Regions from separate parts of the Nonomuraea sp. KM90 genome, predicted to be linked through region 1. Evidence: predicted binding sites of a transcription regulator. Region 1 holds the regulator's gene; the other holds the start of a gene.
The links. The regulator HrcA, encoded in region 1, represses chaperone genes, less so after heat shock. The targets are predictions, from matches to a motif close to TTGGCACTCTCNNNNNGAGAGTGCCAA.
Positions count from the first base shown of each region.

Region 2: the regulator HrcA is predicted to act here: its motif matches at 1,795-1,821, upstream of groES (co-chaperone GroES).

Region 1 is NZ_JBQQCB010000041.1:54,841-59,253, forward strand. It holds gene ACTWPW_RS32325 (hypothetical protein) at 1-469, shown strand, start outside; gene ACTWPW_RS32330 (16S rRNA (uracil(1498)-N(3))-methyltransferase) at 474-1,199, opposite strand; gene dnaJ (molecular chaperone DnaJ) at 1,201-2,340, opposite strand; gene hrcA (heat-inducible transcriptional repressor HrcA) at 2,352-3,365, opposite strand; gene ACTWPW_RS32345 (hypothetical protein) at 3,523-4,413, shown strand, end outside.
Region 2 is NZ_JBQQCB010000010.1:159,229-163,641, reverse strand. It holds gene ACTWPW_RS14450 (hypothetical protein) at 1-283, opposite strand, end outside; gene ACTWPW_RS14445 (class I SAM-dependent methyltransferase) at 480-1,655, opposite strand; gene groES (co-chaperone GroES) at 1,911-2,222, shown strand; gene groL (chaperonin GroEL) at 2,295-3,914, shown strand; gene ACTWPW_RS14430 (DUF7711 family protein) at 3,994-4,413, shown strand, end outside.

The DNA of each region.
Region 1 (4,413 bases):
CATCCTGGTGGCCGGAACGATCGTGATGGCCGTTCCCGAGCTGCGTTCCCAGATCATCGACCAGAAGCCCGTCGCCCCGCTGGGCAACGAGGTCACCGAAGTCCCGTCCAACTCCTCCACCACCCGCTCGCAGCAGCCCCCGGCGCAGGAGCCGAGTCCCGACCAGCCCAAGGTCGTGATCCCGGACACCACGCAGCCGGCGTCGCCGCGGCCCACCAAGAAGGCCGACTCGACCAGCAGGCCGTCGCCGTCGCCCAGCGCCACCCCCACCGACTGCCCGTCCACCCAGGCCGAGCAGGTCGAGCCGCCGGCCGACTGCCCCGTGATCTCGCCGACGCCCACCGTGGAGCAGACGACAGTGCAGCCCACGACGTCGTGTCCACCTGAGGAATGCCCGCCCGACGACGTGACGGAGACTCCCACCACCGTGGCCAGTCCCCTGCTGGAGACCGACCAGACCACGCCCTAGGAGCTCACCAGCGCCCCGTGCGGCTGAGCAGCACGGCCGCCGCCGCCACCCCCGCCGTGGACGTGCGCAGGACCGTCGGCCCCAGCAGCACCGGCATCGCCTTGGCCGCCCGGAACCCGGCCAGCTCCTCCTCCGAGACGCCCCCTTCGGGCCCCACGACCACCACGATGTCGCCCCCGGCCGGCAGCTCCACCCCGGACAGCGGCTCGGCCGCCTCCTCGTGCAGCACCAGCCCCAGCGCCGCCTCCGACAGCAGCCGCTCGACCTGCGCGGTCGAGGCCAGGTCCGCCACCTCGGGCAGGTGGAACCGGCGGGCCTGCTTGCCCGCCTCGCGGGCCGTGGAGCGCCACCGGCCCAGCGCCTTGGCGACCTTGTCGCCCTTCCACTGCGTGATGCTGCGCGCGGCCGCCCAGGGCACGATCACGTCCACACCCGCCTCGGTCATCATCTCGACCGCCAGCTCGCCCCGGTCGCCCTTGGGCAGCCCCTGGACGACCACGATCCGGGGCCGGGGCGCCTCGACGTCGTAGCGGCGCAGCACGTCGAGCCTGAGCGCGTCCTTCAGCGTCTCGCGGACGACGCATTCGGCCACCCCGCCGGCCCCGTCGGTCAGATCGACCCGCTCACCGGCCCGCAGGCGGCGCACGGAGGCCGCGTGCCGCCCCTCGGGGCCGTCGAGCGTCAGCTCCGGCCCGTCCAGCCGGTGGGCCAGGAACACGGGTGCGGTCACGTCACCGGCCGTTGAAGGCGTCACGCAGGCGGGAGAAAAAACCCTGCTGTCCCGGTGCGAACTTGCCAGGCGGGCGCTCCTCACCCCGCTGCCTGGACAGTTCGCGCAGGAGCTCTTCCTGGGCCGTGTCGAGCCGGGTCGGCGTCTCCACGTTGACGTGGATCAGCAGGTCGCCCCTGCCGGACTCGTTGAGCCGCTGCACACCGCGCCCGTACATGGTGATGACCTGGCCGGACTGCGTGCCGGGGCGGACGTCGACCTCCTCGGAGCCGTCGAGCGTCTCCACCGCCAGGATGGTGCCGAGGGCGGCGGCGGTCATCGGGATCTGCACGGTGCAGTGCAGGTCGTCGCCGCGCCGCTCGAAGATCTCGTGGGCCCGCTCGACGATCTCCAGGAACAGGTCTCCGGGTGGTCCGCCGCCGGGGCCGACCTCGCCCTCGCCGGCGAGCTGGATGTGGGTGCCGTCCTCCACGCCCGCGGGGATGCGGACCTTGATCGTACGGCGGGTGCGCACCCGGCCGTCGCCGGAGCACTCCTGGCAGGGGTGGCGGATGATCGTGCCGAAGCCACCGCACTGCGGGCACGGCCGCGAGGTCATGACCTGGCCCAGGAAGGACCGGGTGACCTGGGAGATCTCGCCGCGCCCGTTGCACATGTCACAGGTGTCGGGGTGGGTGCCCGCCGCGGCTCCCGCGCCGTGGCACACCTCGCACAGCACGGCCGTGTCGACGACCAGCTCGCGGGTGGTGCCGAACGCCGTCTCGCGCAGGTCGAGCTCCACCCGGATGGTGGCGTTGCGGCCCCTGCGGGCGCGCGAGCGGGGCCCCCGGGCGCCGCCCGCCGTGCCGAAGAAGGCGTCCATGATGTCGCTGAAGGGGAAGCCCGCTCCGAAGCCTCCGGCGCCCGCGCCCGCCGCCGCGCCGCCGAAGGGGTCGCCACCCAGGTCGTACATCTGGCGCTTGTTCGGGTCGGACAGCACCTCGTAAGCCTGCGTGATCTCCTTGAACCGCTCCTGGGTCTCAGGATCGGGGTTCACGTCGGGGTGCAGCTCACGGGCGAGTCGGCGGTAGGCCTTCTTGATCTCGTCCTGACTTGCGTCACGGCGCACCCCGAGGGTGGCGTAGTAGTCGCTGTTTGCCACTTATCGACCTCTTATGATGCAGCCAGGATCTGGCTGACGTAGCGTGCCACCGCGCGTACGGCGCCCATCGTCACGGGATAGTCCATCCTGGTCGGCCCCAGCACGCCGAGCCGGGCAAGTTGGTTGTCGCCAGAACCGTATCCGGTCGCGACGACGGATGTGCCGCGCAGGTAGGGGTTTTCTGAGCCGATGCGCACGGTGAGAGCGGACGGCGTGTCTGATGAAGTCTCGCCGAGCAGCCGCATCAGGACCACCTGCTCCTCCAGCGCCTCCAGCACGTCGCGCAGGCCGACGGTGAAGTCGGCGCCGGCGAGGTTGGCCGCGCCGGCGAACACGATCTTCTCGTCGTGCCGCTCCACCAGCGTCTCGAGCAGCACGGACAGGATCGTGGCCACGGCGGGCCGGTCTTCGACGGGCAGCCGCTCGGGCAGGTCGGCGACCAGCTCCGGGACGGTGCTCAGGCCGCAGCCGTCGAGGCAGGCGTTGAGCACGGCCCGCAGGTGCGCGATGCGGGTGTCCTCCACCACTTCGGGCAGCTCGACCACGCGCTGCTCGACCCGGCCGGTGTTGGTGATCAGCACGAGCATGACCCGCCGGTCGTTCAGCGGGACCAGCTCGACGTGCCTGACCGTCGAACGCGTCAGCGTCGGGTATTGCACCACCGCCACCTGCCTGGTCAGCTGCGCGAGCAGCCGGACCGTGCGGGTGACCACGTCGTCGAGGTCGACGGCGCCGGCGAGGAACGTCTCGATCGCCCTGCGCTCGGCCCCCGACAGCGGCTTGACCTGCGACAGCCGGTCGACGAACAGGCGGTAGCCCTTGTCCGTCGGCACGCGGCCCGCGCTGGTGTGGGGCTGGGTGATGTAGCCTTCCTCCTCCAGCGCGGCCATGTCGTTCCTGACCGTCGCCGGGGAGACCTTCAGGTTGTGGCGCTCGGCGAGTGCCTTGGAGCCCACCGGTTCGTTGGTGGACACGTAGTCTTCGACAATGGCGCGGAGCACCGCCAGTTTCCGATCGTCGAGCACGTGCTCACCTCCTGCCTCTGTCCTTATCAGGAACGCGGTGTCTAGCACTCTGTGTTCCCGAGTGCCAAGTGTACGGCTCTCGCCCACAAGGTGCGATAACACCGCGTCCCATCCTGCTGCTAGCTTCCTGGAAGCGACAGGCCTCACACTTGCCCATATGACCGACGAATCCCAGCCCCCGTCGTACGGCCCCCCGCCCGGGCAGGGTCCTTACCACGGTCAGCCGCGACCTCCTCAGTACGGCCCGCAGCCCGGCTCCCAGCCCGGCTACGGCCCGCAACCGGGCTCCCAGCCCGGTTACGGCCCCCAGCCCGGCTCTCAGCCCGGCCCCGGCCAGCCACCACAGGGCCAGCCACCGCACGGTCAGCCACCACAGGGCCAGCCGCCGCAGGGCCAGCCGCCCTACGGACAGCCGCCTTTCGGCCAGCCACCGCAGTACGGTCAGCTGCCGCAGTACGGTCAGCCCACCCAGTTCGGCCCGCCACCTCAGTACGGACAATACGGCCAACAGCCCCAATTTCCGCCACGAATCGACTCCAAAGCGATAAAGCCCCGCCTGTGGTGGCTCGCGGCGGCCTGGGGCGTGTTCGTGGTGTGCGCGGTGGCGGGGGTGCTCATGTTCACCGGCGGGGTGGTGAGCAGCGTGGCGGACCTGGCTCCGACCCGGACGTTCGCGTCGGGCGAAAGCGTCACCGTCCCGGTGGACCCGGCCGACAAGCCCGCCGTGTACATCGCCAGTGACACTCAGGTCACCTACGACTGCGCCATCACCGGCGGGCCCGGGCAGGCCAGGCTGGCCAAGACCGCGGGCACCCAGAAGGTCACGGTGAACGGGGCCGTCTGGGAGCAGTTCCTCGTGATCAACGCCCCGGCCAAGGGCGACTACCAGCTCACCTGCACCAACCAGGAGCAGGCCACCGTACGCTACGGCGTGGGCCGCGACGCCCTGTCCGCCGTGGGCGGGATCACCGGCGGGCTGGCCGCGCTGGTGCTCGTCCCCGGCGTGGGTCTGCTCGTCGCGATCGCCGGCACCATCACCGTCCTCGTA
Region 2 (4,413 bases), on a different contig from region 1:
CAAGGCCCTCCGCCCACATCGGCGGCTTGGCGGAGATCTCCTCGAGCCGCCCGCTCACCGACTCAAGAGTGCCGCTGAGGCCCCCCAGCTCGCGCTCTCGCACCTCCCGCAGGAGCCACTCCATGCCTTCGAGCCGCTGGCGGATCTCGTCGAGCACGGCGCCCTGGGTGCGCTGCTCGTACACGTGGTCCTGGGCGGCGCGCGCGAGGAGGTCCCGCATCCTCTTGGGGACGGCGTCGTAAGCGCCCGTTTGAAGAAGGGTGGTGTGGTTGGAATGGTCCACCGAAAGCTCCTTCGCTCGCCGACGGTCTGCCGCGCAGCGGTGGGGTAAGGTCCGGTTCATTTCTGAAAGAGCGAGAACGCGGTCAACCGCATTAGGGGGGAGAACTCCCGCCCGCCCACCTTAGCCTTTCGATCAAGGTCCGTCAGTGGCGAAGGAAAAGATCGCGGTTAACGCGCGGATGACCGGATTTGGGGGTTCAGCCAGGTGAGAGGGCCTTGCAGATGAGAACCGATGGTTTGTCGATAATCCTGGTCAGGATGATGACCGCCGAGTTGTCGCCCTTGAGCCGCAGGTCGGCGCGGAGGCGTTCGATGTCGATGGCGGAGCCGCGCTTTTTGATGGTGACATTGCCGATTTGTCGGTCACGGAGTGCGGCGCGAAGTCTTTTCAGGGAGAAAGGAAGAATGTCCTCTATTTCGTATCTTGTGGCCCACGGGGAGTCCACCGGGTCGTCGGCCGTGATGTAGGCGATCATCGGGTCGAGCAGCCTGCCGCCGACGAGCTCGGCCACCTCGCCGACGAGGTGGGCGCGGATGGCGGCGCCGTCGGGCTCGTAGACGTAGCGGCCGGCGGGGCCGACCGGGGCCTGGACTCCGGCGGCGGTCAAGGTGTGGCCGCCCGGCAGCAGGGTGGCCCGCCGGCCTCCGCCCTGGCCGGTCCAGAGGGTGGCCTCCTTGACCTCGCCCTTGAAGGAGATCCACTCGGCCTGGGCGCCCTCGGGGATGAACTCGTACGGGATGCCGGGGGCCACCTTGAGGCACGCCAGGGCGGCCCGGGAGACCAGGTCGAGCACCACGGGCCAGGGCGGGGAGTAGGCCATGGGGTCGAACGTGCGGCCCCTGCCCGTACGCCTGGCCGGATCGGCGAACAGCACGTCGTAGTCCTCGGGCCGCACCCCGGCCGCGTCCGCGACGGTCACCGTCACCCGCTCGCCCACGCCGAACGCCTCCGCGTTGGCCCTGGCCACGGCGACGGTCAGCGGGTTGGTGTCCACGGCGGTCACGGTGCAGCCGGCGCGGGCCAGCGCGAGGAGGTCGCCGCCGACGCCGCAGCAGGCGTCCAGGACGTGCGGCGCGCCCGCGGGGCGAAGGGCGAGCAGGCGGCGGGCGCGGTGCTCGGCGACCTCCGCCCGGGTGGACTGCTCCAGGCCGTGTGACGTGAAATACATTTTGCCGGCGTCTTGCCCGAACTTTGCCCTGGCCCGCTCCCTGAGCCCGGCCTGGGTGAGGGCGGCGGAGGTGAGCCCGGCGTCGTACGTCCTGCGCAGGGTGGTCGCGGCGGCGACCGGATCGGCGCCCACCAGCTCTCCGGCCTCCACGAGCGCCCGCCGGCCGCGCGGGGTGAGCAACTCGGCGAAGGCGTCCAGGTCCACGTCACCTGACGTTAGCGGCACCGGACACGTACCCGTCACGCAGGGGACGCGCGGGAGCTCTACCGTCTGATTACGGTCTGATCGCTCTCAGCAGACGCGTTCGTGTTGACTGTCAAGCCCCTCTTGCATATGTTTCCTGTTGGCACTCTCCCCTTGAGAGTGCCAACGTGCGACGAGGCAGGTCTGACACCCGCGACGGCAGGCCCAGCTGGTCGCCTCTTCTAGATCATTCAAATCTGAAGGGGAGGTCCGATCGTGACGACCGCCACCAAGGTTCCCGTTAAGCCGCTCGGCGACCGCATTGTGGTTCAGCCGCTTGAGGCCGAGCAGACCACCGCTTCCGGCCTGGTCATCCCTGACACCGCCAAGGAGAAGCCGCAGGAGGGCAAGGTTCTTGCGGTGGGCCCGGGCAACTGGGACGAGGACGGCGACAAGCGGATTCCGCTCGACGTCTCTGAGGGCGACATCGTCCTCTACAGCAAGTACGGCGGCACCGAGGTCAAGTACGGCGGCGAGGAGTACCTCGTGCTCTCCGCCCGCGATGTTCTCGCGATCATCGAGAAGTAGGCCGGATGTGTCGAGCCCCGGGCGCTCTTGAGGGCGGCCGGGGCTTTCGACGCTAGGAGAGGACATTCAGCAATGGCGAAGATCCTGGAGTTCGACGAGGACGCCCGCCGCGCGCTCGAGCGTGGCGTGAACGCCCTCGCGGACGCCGTGAAGGTAACCCTCGGCCCGCGTGGCCGCAACGTCGTCATCGACAAGAAGTTCGGTGCGCCGACGATCACGAACGACGGTGTGACCATCGCTCGTGAGATCGAGCTGGAGGAGCGCTACGAGAACCTCGGCGCCCAGCTCGCCAAGGAAGTTGCCACCAAGACCAACGACATCGCGGGCGACGGCACCACCACCGCGACCGTCCTGGCCCAGGCCATGGTCCGCGAGGGCCTGCGCAACGTGGCGGCCGGCGCCTCGCCGCTGTCGCTCAAGCGCGGCATCGACAAGGCGGCCAGGACGATCAGCGACAAGCTGCTCGCCAGCGCCCGTCCGGTCGAGGACAAGAAGGAGATCGCCAATGTCGCGACGATCTCCGCTCAGGACGCGCAGATCGGCGACCTGATCGCCGAGGCGTTCGACAAGGTGGGCAAGGACGGTGTCCTCACCGTCGAAGAGTCCAACGCCATGGGCATGGAGCTCGAGTTCACCGAGGGCATGCAGTTCGACAAGGGCTACCTGTCGGCCTACATGGTGACCGACCCCGAGCGGATGGAGTCCGTCCTCGAGGACGCCTACATCCTGCTCACCCAGGGCAAGATCTCCTCCATCGCGGACTTCCTGCCGCTGCTGGAGAAGATCGCCCAGACGAAGAAGCCGCTCCTCGTGGTCGCCGAGGACGTCGAGGGCGAGGCCCTGGCCGTCCTGGTCACCAACAAGATCCGCGGCACCTTCACCTCCGTGGCCGTCAAGGCCCCGGGCTTCGGTGACCGCCGCAAGGCGATGCTGCAGGACATGGCCATCCTCACCGGCGGCCAGGTCGTCAGCGAGGAGGTCGGCCTCAAGCTGGAGCACGTCGGTCTCGAGGTGCTCGGCACGGCCCGCCGCGTCGTCGTCACCAAGGACGCCACGACCATCGTCGACGGCGCCGGTGACGCGCAGGCCATCGAGGACCGCGTCAAGGAGATCAAGCTCGCCATCGAGCAGTCCGACTCCGACTGGGACCGCGAGAAGCTGCAGGAGCGCCTGGCCAAGCTCGCCGGCGGTGTGTGCGTGCTGCGTGTCGGCGCCGCCACCGAGGTGGAGCTGAAGGAGAAGAAGCACCGCCTCGAGGACGCGATCTCCGCGACGCGCGCCGCGATCGAGGAGGGCATCGTCTCCGGCGGTGGCTCCGCGCTCATCCACGTCTCCAAGGAGCTCGACGACCTCGGCCTGACGGGCGACGAGGCCACCGGTGTCGGCGTCGTGCGCCGCGCGCTGGTGGAGCCGGCCCGCTGGATCGCCGAGAACGCCGGTCTCGAGGGCTACGTGGTGACGCACAAGGTCGCCGAGCTGGAGGCGGGTCACGGCCTCAACGCCGCGACCGGCGAATACGGCAACCTGCTCGACCAGGGCGTCATCGACCCGGTGAAGGTCACGCGGTCGGCCGTGCAGAACGCGGCTTCGATCGCGGGCATGCTGCTCACCACCGAGGTGCTCGTGGTGGACAAGCCCGAGGAGGAGGCCCCGGCCGGCGGCCAGGGTCACGGTCACGGCCACGGCCACTGACCGGTTCTTCCGTACGCGTTCCGGGGGCCGTGAGGGGCCGTACGCTGGTCGCGGGCTCGATGTGGGGAGGCGGGGCGGGATGCGGTACGCGCGGGCGGTGGAGCGGCTGCGGATGCTCGCCGAGGAGTGCGAGCGGACCAGGCGCGTCCCGGCGGACGAGCCGTTCCTGCGGGCGGCGTACGTGTTCGGCGACCTGCTCGACGGGGCCGATCCCATCGACGCCGTCGAGGTCGTCCTCGTGCTGAACCTGCCGCCCGAGGAGGTGGCCTGGGAGACCCAGCCGCCCGGCACGGCCTGGCTGGTGGACTTCCTGCGCCTGGACAAGGGCGGGATCGCCTACTGGTGGCGGTCCCATCGGGATCCGGTGGCCAACCATCGCATCCGGGAGCCCGTACGGTTCTGGTCGCTCGAAGGGGTCGAGAAGGGGGTGCTCGAGGCGCTGCGGGAGCGGCGGTTCGAGTCGGTACGCGGCGCCGCCGGTGGTGGCGAGGGGCGGGTG